2 regions of the Phorcysia thermohydrogeniphila genome follow, and region 1 is predicted to be linked to the other one. Evidence: riboswitches for the same ligand, from Rfam matches in the RefSeq annotation. Region 1 holds a riboswitch; the other holds the start of a gene.

Region 1 (6,294 bases):
GACATCTTTGACGTTTTAACGGCTCTGGAAGTAACGGAGTTTGCCCTTTACAAGCTCGGATACAGGAAGTTTTCACTTGGAGACTCCCTAAGGGCTGCTATGGAGGTAATTGAAAAATGTTAAAGACTGCCGTTGTCGGTAAAGCTGAACAGAAACTTATCAGCAAGCTCATTTTCAATACAGTTGTCCCAAGGCCTATTGCTTGGATTACGACTCTTTCTAAGGAGGGGGTAATCAACCTTGCCCCCTTTTCTTTCTACAATGCAGTTACAACAAAACCACCGATAGTTGTCGTCTCAATCGGTAAGAGGAAGGACGGAAAGTTAAAAGACACAGCAAGGAACATAAGGGAAACCGGAGAGTTTGTAATTAACGTTGTCTCTAAAGACTTCCTTGAAAAGATGCACATTAGCGGTAAAGATTTTCCTCCAGAAGTTAGCGAGGCAGAGGAGCTCGGTATTGAACTTGAGCCCTCTGCTTTAGTTAAGCCTCCAAGAGTAAAAGGTATTCCGGCAGCTTTAGAGTGTAAGTTAAAGGAAATCGTTGAAATTGGTGACACGCCTATGGATTTAGTAATTGGTGAGGTTGTGGCGATTAATTACAGGGAGGAGCTCCTTGAAACCCAAAAAGGCATAGTCGGCCGCCTTGGCGGAAAGCGCTACTTTGTGGTTGATGAGGAGATAGATCTATCAGACCTCTAAGCTGTTTATTTCATCAAGGATTCTCTTGGTGGCCTCGGCGGGGGAGGGAGCTCTCGTTATTGGCCTTCCTATGACCATGTAGTCCGTTCCAAGTTTTACGGCGTCCCTTGGGGTTACTACCCTCTTTTGGTCGTTCTTGGCAGCCCAAGAGGGTCTTATTCCCGGAGTAACTGTAATGAAGTCCTCTCCTAAATTTTCCTTTATTTTCCTTACTTCTTTTGCGGAACAAACTACTCCGTCAAGGCCTGCTTTTTTGGCTAGTTCTGCAAGCCTTAAAACTTCTGCGTCAACGTCAGATTCAATTCCGACAAGCCTTAAATCCTCGTTGCTTAAACTTGTGAGAACCGTTACGGCTATAAGGAGGGGAGGTTTTACTCCGATTTTTTCGGCGTACTCCCTGTTAAACTCGGCGACAGACTTCATGAACTCGTATCCACCGAGGGCGTGGATGTTGTACATCCAGACTCCTGCCTCAATGGCTACTTTGGCAGCAGACTTAACGGTGTTTGGTATATCGTGATACTTAAGGTCAAGGAAGACCTTACAGCTTCTATCTGAAATCTCCTTAACTATACTCGTTCCACAGCGGGAAAAGAGCTCCAGCCCTACCTTAAAGTAGGGGGTGTACTCCTTTACAGTGTCAACAAGATTTAACGCTTTTTCTGCAGAATCAAAGTCCAAAGCTACGATAATCATCCTACAGCTCCTCTATCATGCAGACAAATGTAGGACTTAGGATAACGTCAAAGCTGTCTATCCTATTTATAGCTTCCTGAACTTTACGCTTGGGGGCTGGGTGGGTAGTCATAACCACCGGAACGCCACCATTAACGTTAATGCTCTTCTGAAGTGCCATCTTTATGCTTATTCCGTAGTCACCGAGAACTTTGGAGATTTTTGCGAGAACTCCCGGCCTATCAACAGCTGTAAACCTTAAGTAGAAGGAAGAAATAAAGTCGTCCGGTGCTTTTATTTCAAGCTTTTCGTCGTCAGAAAAGAGCTCCTCAGGAACGTCGTAGGTGTTACCCATAGCTATATCAACTATGTCTGCCACAACGGCGCTTGCCGTTGGCCTTTCACCTGCTCCCATACCGTAGTAGAGGGTCTCTCCGACAAAATCCCCCTCTATGAGGCAGGCGTTAAAGACGCCGTTAACGCTTGAGAGGATATGTTCCTCTGGAATCATCGTTGGATGAACCCTAACTTCAAGCTTTCCGTCAACGACCTTGGAAATGGCAAGGAGCTTTACCCTGTAGCCGAACTCTGCAGCCAGCTCTATGTCAAGGGGGGTAATTTCCCTGATTCCCCTGACAAAGACGTTTTCAGTTCTTACCCACCTGCCAAAAGAAAGGGTTGAGAGTATCGCTATCTTGTGGGCAGCGTCAAAGCCCTCAACGTCAAGGGTAGGGTCGGCCTCGGCGTAGCCGAGCTCCTGAGCTTTTTTAAGGGCAGTTTCAAAGTCAACGCCCTTTTCTGTCATCTCGGTAAGTATGTAGTTGGCCGTTCCGTTTATTATCCCGTATATCCTCTTTATCCTGTTTCCTGAAAGCCCTTCCCTTAGGGCTTTTATTACCGGAATTCCTCCCCCAACACTTGCCTCAAACTTTAAAGAGACGCCTCTTTCCCTCGCTTTTTTGAAGAGCTCCTCACCACTTTCTGCAAGGAGCGCTTTGTTTGCTGTTACAACGTGTCTTCCCTTTTCTATTGCCTTCAGGATAATTTCCTTGGCGATTGTAGTTCCACCTATTAGCTCAACAACTACGTCGCACTCTTTTGAAAGTGCTTTAAATCCATCGTCAAAGATTTTCTCTTCGGGTATCCCAAGCCTCTTAACTTTTTCAATCTCTTTATCTGCAACAAAGGCTATTTCTACCTTTTTGCCGATTCGCCTCTCTATCACCTTAGCATTTTCAAGGAGGAGCTTTACAACTCCCCCTCCGACAGTTCCACAGCCAACTATTCCAACTTTAAAGCTCTCCAAGCTCCCCTCCAAAAATTAAACCTTAATATTCCTTAGGCCGTACTTCTCAAAGGCTCTCTTTATTCCCCTGACGGCCTGCTTTATCCTGAGCTCGTTCTCAACGAGTGCAAACCTTACGTACTTATCCCCGTACTCTCCAAAGCCTATACCGGGAGAGACGGCAACTTTACCGTCAAGGAGGAGCATCTTTGCAAACTCAAGAGAGCCCATTGATTGAAACTGCTCCGGGATTTTTGCCCAGACAAACATTGTAGATTTGGGCTTCTCAACTTTCCAACCGATTCTGTTTAGTCCCTCAACGAGGACGTCCCTTCGGCGCTCGTAGATTTTCCTGTACTCCTCAACACAGGACTGGTCGCCCTTTAGAGCTATAATTGCAGCGATTTGTATCGGCTGGAACATACCGTAGTCAAGGTAACTCTTCATCCTGTAGAGGGCGTGGATGATTTCTTTATTTCCGGCTGCAAAGCCTACCCTCCAGCCGGCCATTGAGTATGTTTTTGAGAGAGAGTAGAACTCAACGGCAACTTCTTTTGCGTCCTTAACCTGAAGTATGCTCGGTGGAACGTAACCGTCAAAGGAAATCTCGGCGTAGGCAATGTCCTGAATAACTATCAGGTTGTTCTCCTTTGCAAAGTCAACGACCTTTTCAAAGAATTTAAGGCTTACGCAGGCAGTTGTCGGGTTGTGGGGAAAGTTGAGGATGAGAACCTTAGGCCTTGGCCAGCTCTCCTTGTAGGCCTTGACGATTGATTCAAAGAAGGCTTCCTCGTCAAAGACGTCGTCTGTAAAGAGGGGAACGCTCCTTACGTCTCCACCGGCTATGATGATTGAGTAAGGGTGAATGGGGTAAGCAGGACTTGGAACGATTGCAACGTCCCCGGGATTTATGAGGGTTAACGCTAAGTGGGCAAGACCTTCTTTAGAGCCTATGGTAGTTATGACCTCTGTTTCGGGGTCAAGGTCTACGTTGTACTTCCTCTTATACCAGAGGGCTAAAGCCTCCCTTAGCCTGTAGAGTCCTTTTGTCTGTGAATACCTGTGGTTCTTAGGGTTCTGGGCAGCCTCACAGAGCTTATCAACGATGTGCTGGGGCGTAGGAAGGTCTGGGTTACCCATTCCGAGATCAACGATGTCCTCGCCTGCCCTTCTCAGCTTGGTCTTTAGGTCGTTTACGACGGCGAACACGTAGGGTGGAAGTCTGTCTATCCTTGCAAACTGGAACTTGGGCATCCTCTTCTCCGCGATTGAAGCTGGAGTAGTCTGAAATTATAACTAAGTTGTCTATTTGCTAAAATAGCGCCCGCGCAGGTGAACGGGAAGTCCGGTGAAAGTCCGGCGCTGTCCCCGCAACCGTGAGCAGGGAACAAAAAGGGCTTTGGCCACTGGAAGGGTCGGGTGAGGAGCTCCCCTTCTGGGAAGGTTAAAGTCCGTTAAAACCCTGCGAGCCGGGAGACCGGCCTGCGCGAACTCTCTTTCTGCCCTGCGGGGGTTCAGGGCAGGGAGGAAAGATGAGGAGTATTGTCCTTTTTTTGTTTTTTCTCTTAAGCAGTGTAGCCTACGGTTTTGACAGGGTAGTTTCTCTCTCTCCAGCCCTCACGGAAGTAGTCTTTTTCGTCGGGGCTTCTGAGAAGTTAAAGGGAGCAACGGTATTCTGTTCCGTTCCTAAGAGGGTTGAACGGGTTGGTGGAATTGTGAACCCTTCCCTTGAGAAGATTATCTCCCTACATCCAGATGCAGTTATTGCCACAACGCTTACACCGAGAGCTCTCCTTGAAAAGCTCTCTTCTTACGGCATAAAGGTTTACGTTTTTAGGCTCGTCGCCTTAAGCGATATAGAAAAGGCCATAGAGGAAGTTGGGAATTTAGTAGGGAAAGACGGCAAGGAGAAAAAGGAAGAGTTCTTAAAGCTCTTAAGGGAGAAAACCGAGAGGCTTAAAAGCTGTATAGGTGGTCAGAAAGTAACCTTTTTAATCTCCTTTAGGCCTTTGTACGTAGCCGGAAAGAGGAGTTACTTGGGAGAGATACTTGAGAGAGCAGGAGCTAAGGTTATTCCTGACGTTTCCTTTGGAGCTCTCTCCTTAGAGTTTTTCTTAACCGAGAAGCCTTCACTTGTAATCCTTGCCCTAAAAGATCCGGAAGACGCTAAGAGCTTTTTCAGCCGTTTCGGGATAAAGAGTTTAGAGGTTGACCCGAACGTGTTTCTCCATCCAAGCCCAAAAGTATTGGAAGGATTAGAAGTTCTGGAGAGAAAGCTTTGCGAAAAGCGGGGATAGTTGGCTTAGTGGGAGCTCTCCTTTTAAGCTCGGCTTTACTACTTTTTTGGAACTTACCGGAAGGTGGTAGGGAGATACTTCTTGATATTCGTCTGCCGGAGCTCCTTTTAGCCCTTTCATTCGGAGGACTCCTAGGGGTGGGAGGGTGTATCTATCAGGGAGTCCTCCGAAATCCTCTGGCAGACCCTTACATACTTGGAGTTTCTGCCGGAGGAGCTTTTGGGGCGACTCTCGGCACGGTACTGAACGGCAACTTGGAGATTTTTGCACTTATGGGAGGAATGGCCACTATCCTACTTTTGCTTCTTGTTTCCCTTGCCTTTCACGATAGCCTCAGGGTCTTACTTTTTGGAGTTGGTGTAAACGCCTTCCTTTCTGCCTGTGTTTTCTTTGCCTACGCCGTTATTCCGACGCTCTCTTTGCAGGAGGCGATTTACTTTACCCTCGGATTTATTCCTCCTGTAAGCATTAAGGAGGCCTTCTTACTCTTACTCCTATCGCTTGCCCTTCTTTTACTGCTTTTACCTTTCTCAAGGGAAGTTGACGCCCTTTCCTTAGGTGAGGAGCTCTCCTACTTTTCCGGCGTTCAGTTCAGGAAGGAAGGTGTTTTCCTCTTAGCCCTGACTTCTGCCGTTGTTTCTGTCTTTGTCGCCAAGACGGGAATAGTCGGCTTTGTCGGGATAGTAGTTCCCCACGCTGTAAGGTTCTTAGGGTTTAGGGTGCACAGGGAGCTCTTACCGGTTTCCTTTTTGGCAGGAGGAGCTCTCCTCATTTTCTCACAGGCGATTGCCAGAAACGTAATCTACCCAACGGTTCTACCCGTTGGAGTAGTTGCTTCCCTTATTGGCGTTCCGGCCTTCCTCTATATCCTGTGGAGGTTCTCTCTTGTTAGAAGTTAAAAACCTTAGCTTCAAGGATATCCTCAGGGGAATCACCTTCTCTGTGGAGTCCGCTACTGTCGTTGGCCTTGCAGGGAAGAACGGTGCAGGAAAGACGACGCTCCTTAAGTGCTTAGGAGGGTATTACCATTATAGTGGCCGTATTAACTGGAATGGAAGAGAGATAGGAAACCTTCCATTAAAGCAGAGGATTAAGCTCGTAAATTACCTTCCACAGAGTATAGAGGTTCTCTTTCCATTCACGGTTGAGGAGCTCCTTACAGCCTCTATCCCCTTTAGGGTAGAAAGAGAGGCTTTAGAGGGAGCTCTGCAAAGGGTAGGTATTCTCCATTTAAGGAGTAGAGCATTTAGGCTTTTAAGTGGTGGTGAAAAGGTAAAGGTCTTTATAGCAAGGCTTTTGCTTATAGACCCTGAAATTTACCTCTTTGATGAGCCTG
Region 2 (6,294 bases), on a different contig from region 1:
TGAAAGCTTTTCCCTTAGCTCCTCATAGGTAAACCTTTCCTCCTTACCACTGTAGGCGTGTCTGTTGTGGCACTGGAAACAGTTGAGGTTGCACAGGTTAATGTCCGTGTAGAGAACTGCTGACTGAACGCCCGGATGGTCCTTGAAGGTGACGGGAATGTCCAGCTTAAGGAAGGGAGATAGAGCCATTGGACACCTTCGGGGATTTTCTGGATGGTTACTCCTGAAGAGAAATTTTACAGGAGGAGTGAGTTGAGGAGAAGGGAGGCCCCCAGAAGGGGGCAGGGAAAGTTAATTGGTTTCTTTTCTTAGTTCTCCGGCAAGTTTTACGAGATTTCTTAAAGCGGGAATAACCTCTTCCCAGCGTCTTGTCTTGAGACCGCAGTCTGGGTTAATCCAGAAGTTTTCCTTGGGGATAACCCTTAGAGCTCTCTCCACAATCTCCTTCATCTCCTCAGCACTTGGAACGTAAGGTGAGTGAATGTCCCACACTCCAAGGCCTATCTGCCTGTCAAAGTTAACCTTCTCAAAGGCCTCTATGATATCTCCCTTAGACCTTGATGCCTCAATGGAGATAACGTCAAAGTCCATCTCAAGGATGTACTCCATGATTTCGCCAAATTCAGAGTAACACATGTGGGTGTGAATCTGGGTTTCGGGCTTTACGGAAGAGTGGCAGAGCCTAAAGGACTTGATAGCCCAGTCAAAGTACTCCTTCCAGTTTCTCTTCTTTATTGGAGCTTTCTCCCTGATTGCCGGCTCGTCTATCTGGACGATTTTGATTCCGGCTTCCTCGTAATCCCTGATTTCATCTTTAAGGGCAAGGGCAATCTGGTAGGCGACTTCAGAGATTGGGATGTCTTCCCTTACAAAGCTCCAAGCAATTATCGTTACAGGCCCTGTCAGCATTCCTTTAACAGGCTTATCTGTTAGGCTCTGGGCAAAGGCGATTTCTGGAACGGTCATTACTCCGTCCCTTTCAACATCTCCGTAGATAATTGGGGGACGGTAACACCTTGTTCCGTAAGAAATCACCCAGCCGTTACCGGTTGTGGCTATGCCTTTCATCTTCTCGGCGAAGAACTCAACCATGTCTGTTCTTTCAAACTCGCCGTGGACGAAGATGTCAAGGCCGAGCTCCTCCTGAATCTGGATGGCCTTTGCAATCTCTCCCCTGATGAAAGTTTCATAGCTCTCCTTGTCAAGCTTACCCTTCCTGTAAAGGAGTCTAACCCTTCTGACTTCTTCTGTCTGTGGGAATGAGCCGATTGTCGTTGTCGGGAAGAGAGGGAGGTTAAGAACTTCTTGCTGCTTTTTAACCCTCTCTTTGTAGCTTGGCTTCCTTACGAAGTCTTCCTCTTTAAGGGCAGAGACTCTCTCCCTTACGGCCTTAATCTCTCCGAATTTGTTGTTTATGCCCTTAACCCACTCCCTTGCCTCTTCCTCTTTTCCTTCAAGGATTTCGGCAAGGAGCTTGATTTCCTTTAGCTTCTCCTCGGCAAAGGCTACCTTCTGTAAGAGCTCCTTAGGCAGTGTAGCGCCTTCAAGGCTTACGGGCAAGTGGAAGAGAGGAGCTGCGTTTGTGATGACAACGTCAAATTTCTCGGAGAGCTCCCTTAAAACCTCAGCCGTCTTAAAGAGGTCGTTCCTCCAGACGTTCCTTCCGTCAACAACTCCGGCAAAGAGCTTCTTTCCACGTGGGTCTATTTTCTTTAGCTGTTCTAAGTTCTCTCCCCTGTCGTGTACAAGGTCAACGCCGATTCCGTTTACCGGAAGCTCAAAGAGGAGCTCCAGCCTGTCTACGCTGTCGTAGTAGGTGAAAAGGTTAACTTCTCCCTTTACTTCGCTTAAGAGGCTGTAGGCCTCAACGAGAGCCTTCCACTCCTCTTCTGAGAGCTCCATAACAAGGGCAGGGTCTTCAAGGTGAACTGACTTAAAGCCTTTGCTGTTGACGTAATCAACGAGGGCTTTTGTGAGCTCTTTAAGAGCTCCTTCAAAGCTTCCTTCGGGGAGTCCCTTGGAGAGCTTTAGGAAAGTAAAGGGAGCAATGATGTGGACGTTCTCTGTAGCTCCTTCGTGTCTGTTCCAGACAGGTTCACAAACCTTAAAGGCAGGCTCTCTACCTTCAAAGTCTGGAACTAAGTAGTGGTAGTTTGTGTTAAACCACTTTGTCATCTCAAGGGCGTTCTTGCCCCTGCACAGCTCAAAGTACTCCTCTAAGGAGTTGGCCTTGTAGACGCCGAAAAGGAGTGCTGTGTCAAGCATCGGGTCGTAGAGGGTCATTTCTCCTTGGGGGAAGGCGTCTACGTACTTCCTGTAGGTTTCTTCCCTCTTTTGCCCGAGCTCCTTGATGCCTTCTCGGAGCTCCTCCTCAGTAACTTTTTGCGCCCAGAACCCTTCAATCAGGCGCTTAAACTCTCTCTGCTTTCCGAGTTTCGGAAAGCCGTAGGCGTAGGTTTTGACCATCCTTTTACCTCCTGCGGTGTTTTTGTGAAACACCTGCAGGATCGTAGGAGCGGGAAAAGAAAAAAGGAGTACCCTCTCCTTTCCCGCGCCCCGAACCCCCGCAGGACGCGAAGGGGTAGGTTTTCACCTACCCATCACGGGCCGGTCTCCCGGCTCGCAGGGTTTTAGTGGGCAATAGCCTTCCCAGAGTGGGAGCTCCTCACCCCGTCACTCCAGTGGCTAAAGCCCTTTTTATTCCCTGCTCACGGTTGCGAGGACAGCGCCGGACTTTCACCGGACTTCCCGTTCACCCGTGACGCTGTGAATTTTAGGAATTTTGGGAAAGTTGGCAAATTTTCTGTTATATTAGTTTTCAAACAGGAGGTAACCCTTGGAGATAAAGGTTACAGACAGCAGGATATACGTAGAGCTTGAAGGTGGAGAGGAGGCCTACATCTCTTTTAGGTTAGAAGAAGAGAGAAAGGTCATTGTCGTCAGGACGACTTTTGTTCCAAAAGCCTATAGGGGTAAAGGAATAGCTGCTAAGCTTACAGAGAAACTCCTTGAGCTTGCCCAGCAAAAAGGTTACAGAATCTCTCCCCTCTGTTCATACACCCGTAAGTACCTTGAGAGGAAAAGACCAGACCTGATTGTGGAGTAGGTATGGAAGTTGTAGTAACTACCGACAGAAGACCAACTCCGGAAATGATTGAGGAAGCTAAGAAGCTTTCTGAGGAGCTTGGAGCAGTTTACGTAAAACGTCGTCACAACACGATAGAGTCAATAAAGAAAAGGTACGGTAAAAACGTCCTTGTAGTGGGGAAGGACCTTCTCCTTACGGTTCACACCCTTTCTGGTAACAAGCTCTTCTTCCACCCGGGGCTCTTTAAGATTCGTCTCCTTAACTACCTTTCAGGTGGAAAGGAGTCAATGATTTCTGCCATGGACTTAAAAGAGGGAGATACCGTCCTTGACTGTAACTTGGGACTTGCTCAGGACGCCCTCCTTTCTGCTTTTGTCTCAAAGAGGGAAGTTGTAGGAGTGGAGAAAGACCCGGTAATTTACGAGATAGTGAAAAGGGGACTTAAGAGGTATCGTCCAGAAGGAAAGCTCAAAGTAGCGAAGTTTGCTTTTAGCCTCGTTAAGCCTACCTGTGGCGACAACTACGCTTTTTTGAAGCAGTTACCCGATAAATCCTACGATATCGTTTACTTCTCCCCTATGTTCATAAAACCCAAGTGGCACTGTAGCGTTATGGCGCCCTTTAGGGAGGTTGCTGTTAAAGACTTTGTTTCTCCCGAAACCCTTAAAGAGGCAGAAAGGGTAGCAAGGAAGAGGGTCGTTATAAAGGTGAATAAGGGCGTGAAGGAGCTCTTTCCGTTCCTTTCCGATTACCAAGTTCAAACATCTGCAGGCCACGTTGAATATCTCTACAAAATTTTGTAAACAGGTTGAAAGTGACCCCTTTAGTGTCAGTTAGGCTTATCCTTGCAAAAAACTTTAAGACTTCCAACCATCCGAAGATTTCTGTTTAAGAAATTAGCAAAATACTTAAACTTGTTCTAACTACGCTCCTTCACTTCCAACTTTTTGAGAGAGAGACCCTGCTAAAGATAAAATCGGAAAGTCAAACGTTTGTCGGGAGGTGGAATGAAGAAGATAACGGTTGTAAAGAGGAAAGGTGTAAGGGAGCCCTTGAACATAGAGAAGATACGTAAAGTTATAAACTGGGCTGCAGAAGGCCTTGATGTTAATACGCTTAAGCTTGAGTCAAGGTTAAAGCTTCACTTCTTTGACGGGATAACAACTCGCCAGATTCACGAGGCCGTTATCAATACGGCCTTACAGCTTACAACCCCAGAAGAGCCAGACTGGAGAATCCTTGCTGGAAGGCTCTTTATCTTCAACCTTTACAAGGAAGTTTCCATAAGGAGGGGAACTTCTAAGCTTGCCTACGTTGGAGGTGGAGAGGAGTATTTAAGAGTTGTTAAAGACCTCATAGAGAAGGGACTCTACGCGGAGGAGCTCCTTAAGGCCTACTCAGAGGAGGAGATAAAGGAGGCCGGAGACTACCTTAATCTTAAGTACGACTTCCTCTACGACTACGCTGGGGCTAACCTCCTTGCCAAGCGCTACCTCTGTATCTACGAGGACTACCCGATAGAGCTCCCCCAAGAGATGTACATGAGCATAGCCCTAATGCTCGCAAAGAACGAGCCAAAAGAAACGAGAATGAAGACCGTTAAGAAGTTCTACGACCTCATAGCCGGTAAAAAGCTCTCCTTGGCAACTCCAATCCTCATAAACCTTCGCCGTCCAAACGGTAACCTCTCCTCCTGCTTTATAACGGCAATGGACGACAACCTTGACTCCATAATGTACACGGCTGAGCAGGTAGCGCAGATTTCTAAGAGGGCTGGAGGAGTCGGAGTTAACCTCTCAAGGATAAGGGCTCAAGGCTCTTGGATAAAGAAGGTCTTTGGAGCAAGTGGAGGAATCGTCCCTTGGGCAAAAATCTTAAACGACGTTGCCGTTGCCGTTAATCAGGAGGGGAAGAGGGCTGGAGCTGTAACCATAGCCTTAGATGTATGGCATCTTGATATTTACGACTTCTTAGAGCTCAAAACCGAAAACGGAGACCTTAGGCGTAAAGCCTTTGACATCTTCCCACAGGTGGTTATCCCCGACCTCTTTATGGAGAGGGTAAAGTACGACCAAGAGTGGCTTCTTGTTGACCCTTACGAGGTGGAGAAGAAGTTTGGATTTAAGCTCTACGAGCTCTGGGGCGAGGAGTTTGAAAAGGCCTACATGCAGGTAGAGAACGAGTCCCACAAGCTAAAGCTCAAAAAGAAGGTAAGGGCTAAGGAGCTCCTAAAAGAAATCTTAAAAACTCAGGTTGCAACGGGACTTCCCTACATCTTCTTTAAGGACACTGCAAACAGACTAAACCCATTAAAGCACGACGGTTACATAGGTAACGGTAACCTCTGTATGGAGAGCTTCTCTAACTTTAGACCTTCAAAAGGTTTTAAAACCTACATGAAGGACGGAAAGATTATTAAGGAGATTGAAGAGCCGGGACTTGTCCACACCTGTAACCTTCTCTCCATCAACCTTGCAAACATAGAGAGCGATGAGGAGCTTGAAGAGGCTGTTAGGACTGCCGTAAGGATACTTGACAACACAATAGAGCTGACAACTCCTCCAATTCCGGAGAGTAAACTCCACAACGATAGGTATAGAACCATAGGCATAGGAACTCTCGGACTTGCTGACTATTTGGCAAAAAGGGAGATACCCTACGGTAGGCAGTCCCTTGAGTTTATTGAGGAGCTCTACGAGAAAATCGCCTTTTACGGAATAGACGAGAGCATCAATTTGGCGAAGGAGAGAGGAGCTTTTCCGGCCTACGAAGGCTCAGACTGGAGTAAGGGAATAATCATCGGTAAGGACGCAAAGTACTTGTCGGAAAAGACGAAGCTAAAGGAGAAGTGGCTGGAGCTCCTTTCAAAGCTCAAAAAGTACGGAATCAGAAACGGACAGCTCTTTGCTATTGCTCCAAACACCAGTTCCGGACTCCTTCAGGGAGCAACTCCCGGCGTTCTTCCACCGTTTTCACGCTTTTACATTGACAAAAACCAGAAGCAAGCCGTTCCGATATGTCCTCCTTACATAAAGGAAAAGTTCTGGTTCTACAGAGAGAGCAAGTATATGGACCAGAAGGAAGTTGTTGAAATAATTGCCACAATTCAGAAGTGGGTTGACAGTGGAATTTCAATGGAGCTCCTCTTCAACCTCAACCTCGGCATAAGAGCCCGCGACATCTACGAAACGGTAATGCTTGCTTGG

What was found. A riboswitch is a leader RNA that binds a small molecule or an ion and turns the genes downstream of it on or off. The one in region 1 is predicted to bind cobalamin.
Region 2: it holds a riboswitch for cobalamin, as region 1 does, so the genes downstream of both, metE (5-methyltetrahydropteroyltriglutamate--homocysteine S-methyltransferase) here and CLV27_RS04850 (ABC transporter substrate-binding protein) in region 1, are expected to answer to the same signal.

Annotation. Positions count from the first base shown of each region.
Region 1 covers NZ_SMFV01000003.1:102,665-108,958, reverse strand. Annotated here, with positions in the region: gene CLV27_RS04875 (pyridoxal-phosphate-dependent aminotransferase family protein) at 1-123, shown strand, start outside; gene CLV27_RS04870 (flavin reductase family protein) at 117-701, shown strand; gene pyrF (orotidine-5'-phosphate decarboxylase) at 690-1,397, opposite strand; gene CLV27_RS04860 (homoserine dehydrogenase) at 1,399-2,682, opposite strand; gene CLV27_RS04855 (aminotransferase class I/II-fold pyridoxal phosphate-dependent enzyme) at 2,698-3,915, opposite strand; cobalamin riboswitch at 3,975-4,161, shown strand; gene CLV27_RS04850 (ABC transporter substrate-binding protein) at 4,194-4,958, shown strand; gene CLV27_RS04845 (FecCD family ABC transporter permease) at 4,940-5,857, shown strand; gene CLV27_RS04840 (ABC transporter ATP-binding protein) at 5,844-6,294, shown strand, end outside.
Region 2 covers NZ_SMFV01000002.1:83,030-89,323, forward strand. Annotated here, with positions in the region: gene CLV27_RS03160 (radical SAM protein) at 1-189, opposite strand, end outside; gene metE (5-methyltetrahydropteroyltriglutamate--homocysteine S-methyltransferase) at 292-2,466, opposite strand; cobalamin riboswitch at 2,589-2,775, opposite strand; gene CLV27_RS03170 (GNAT family N-acetyltransferase) at 2,837-3,106, shown strand; gene CLV27_RS03175 (class I SAM-dependent methyltransferase) at 3,109-3,891, shown strand; gene CLV27_RS03180 (ribonucleoside-diphosphate reductase subunit alpha) at 4,096-6,294, shown strand, end outside.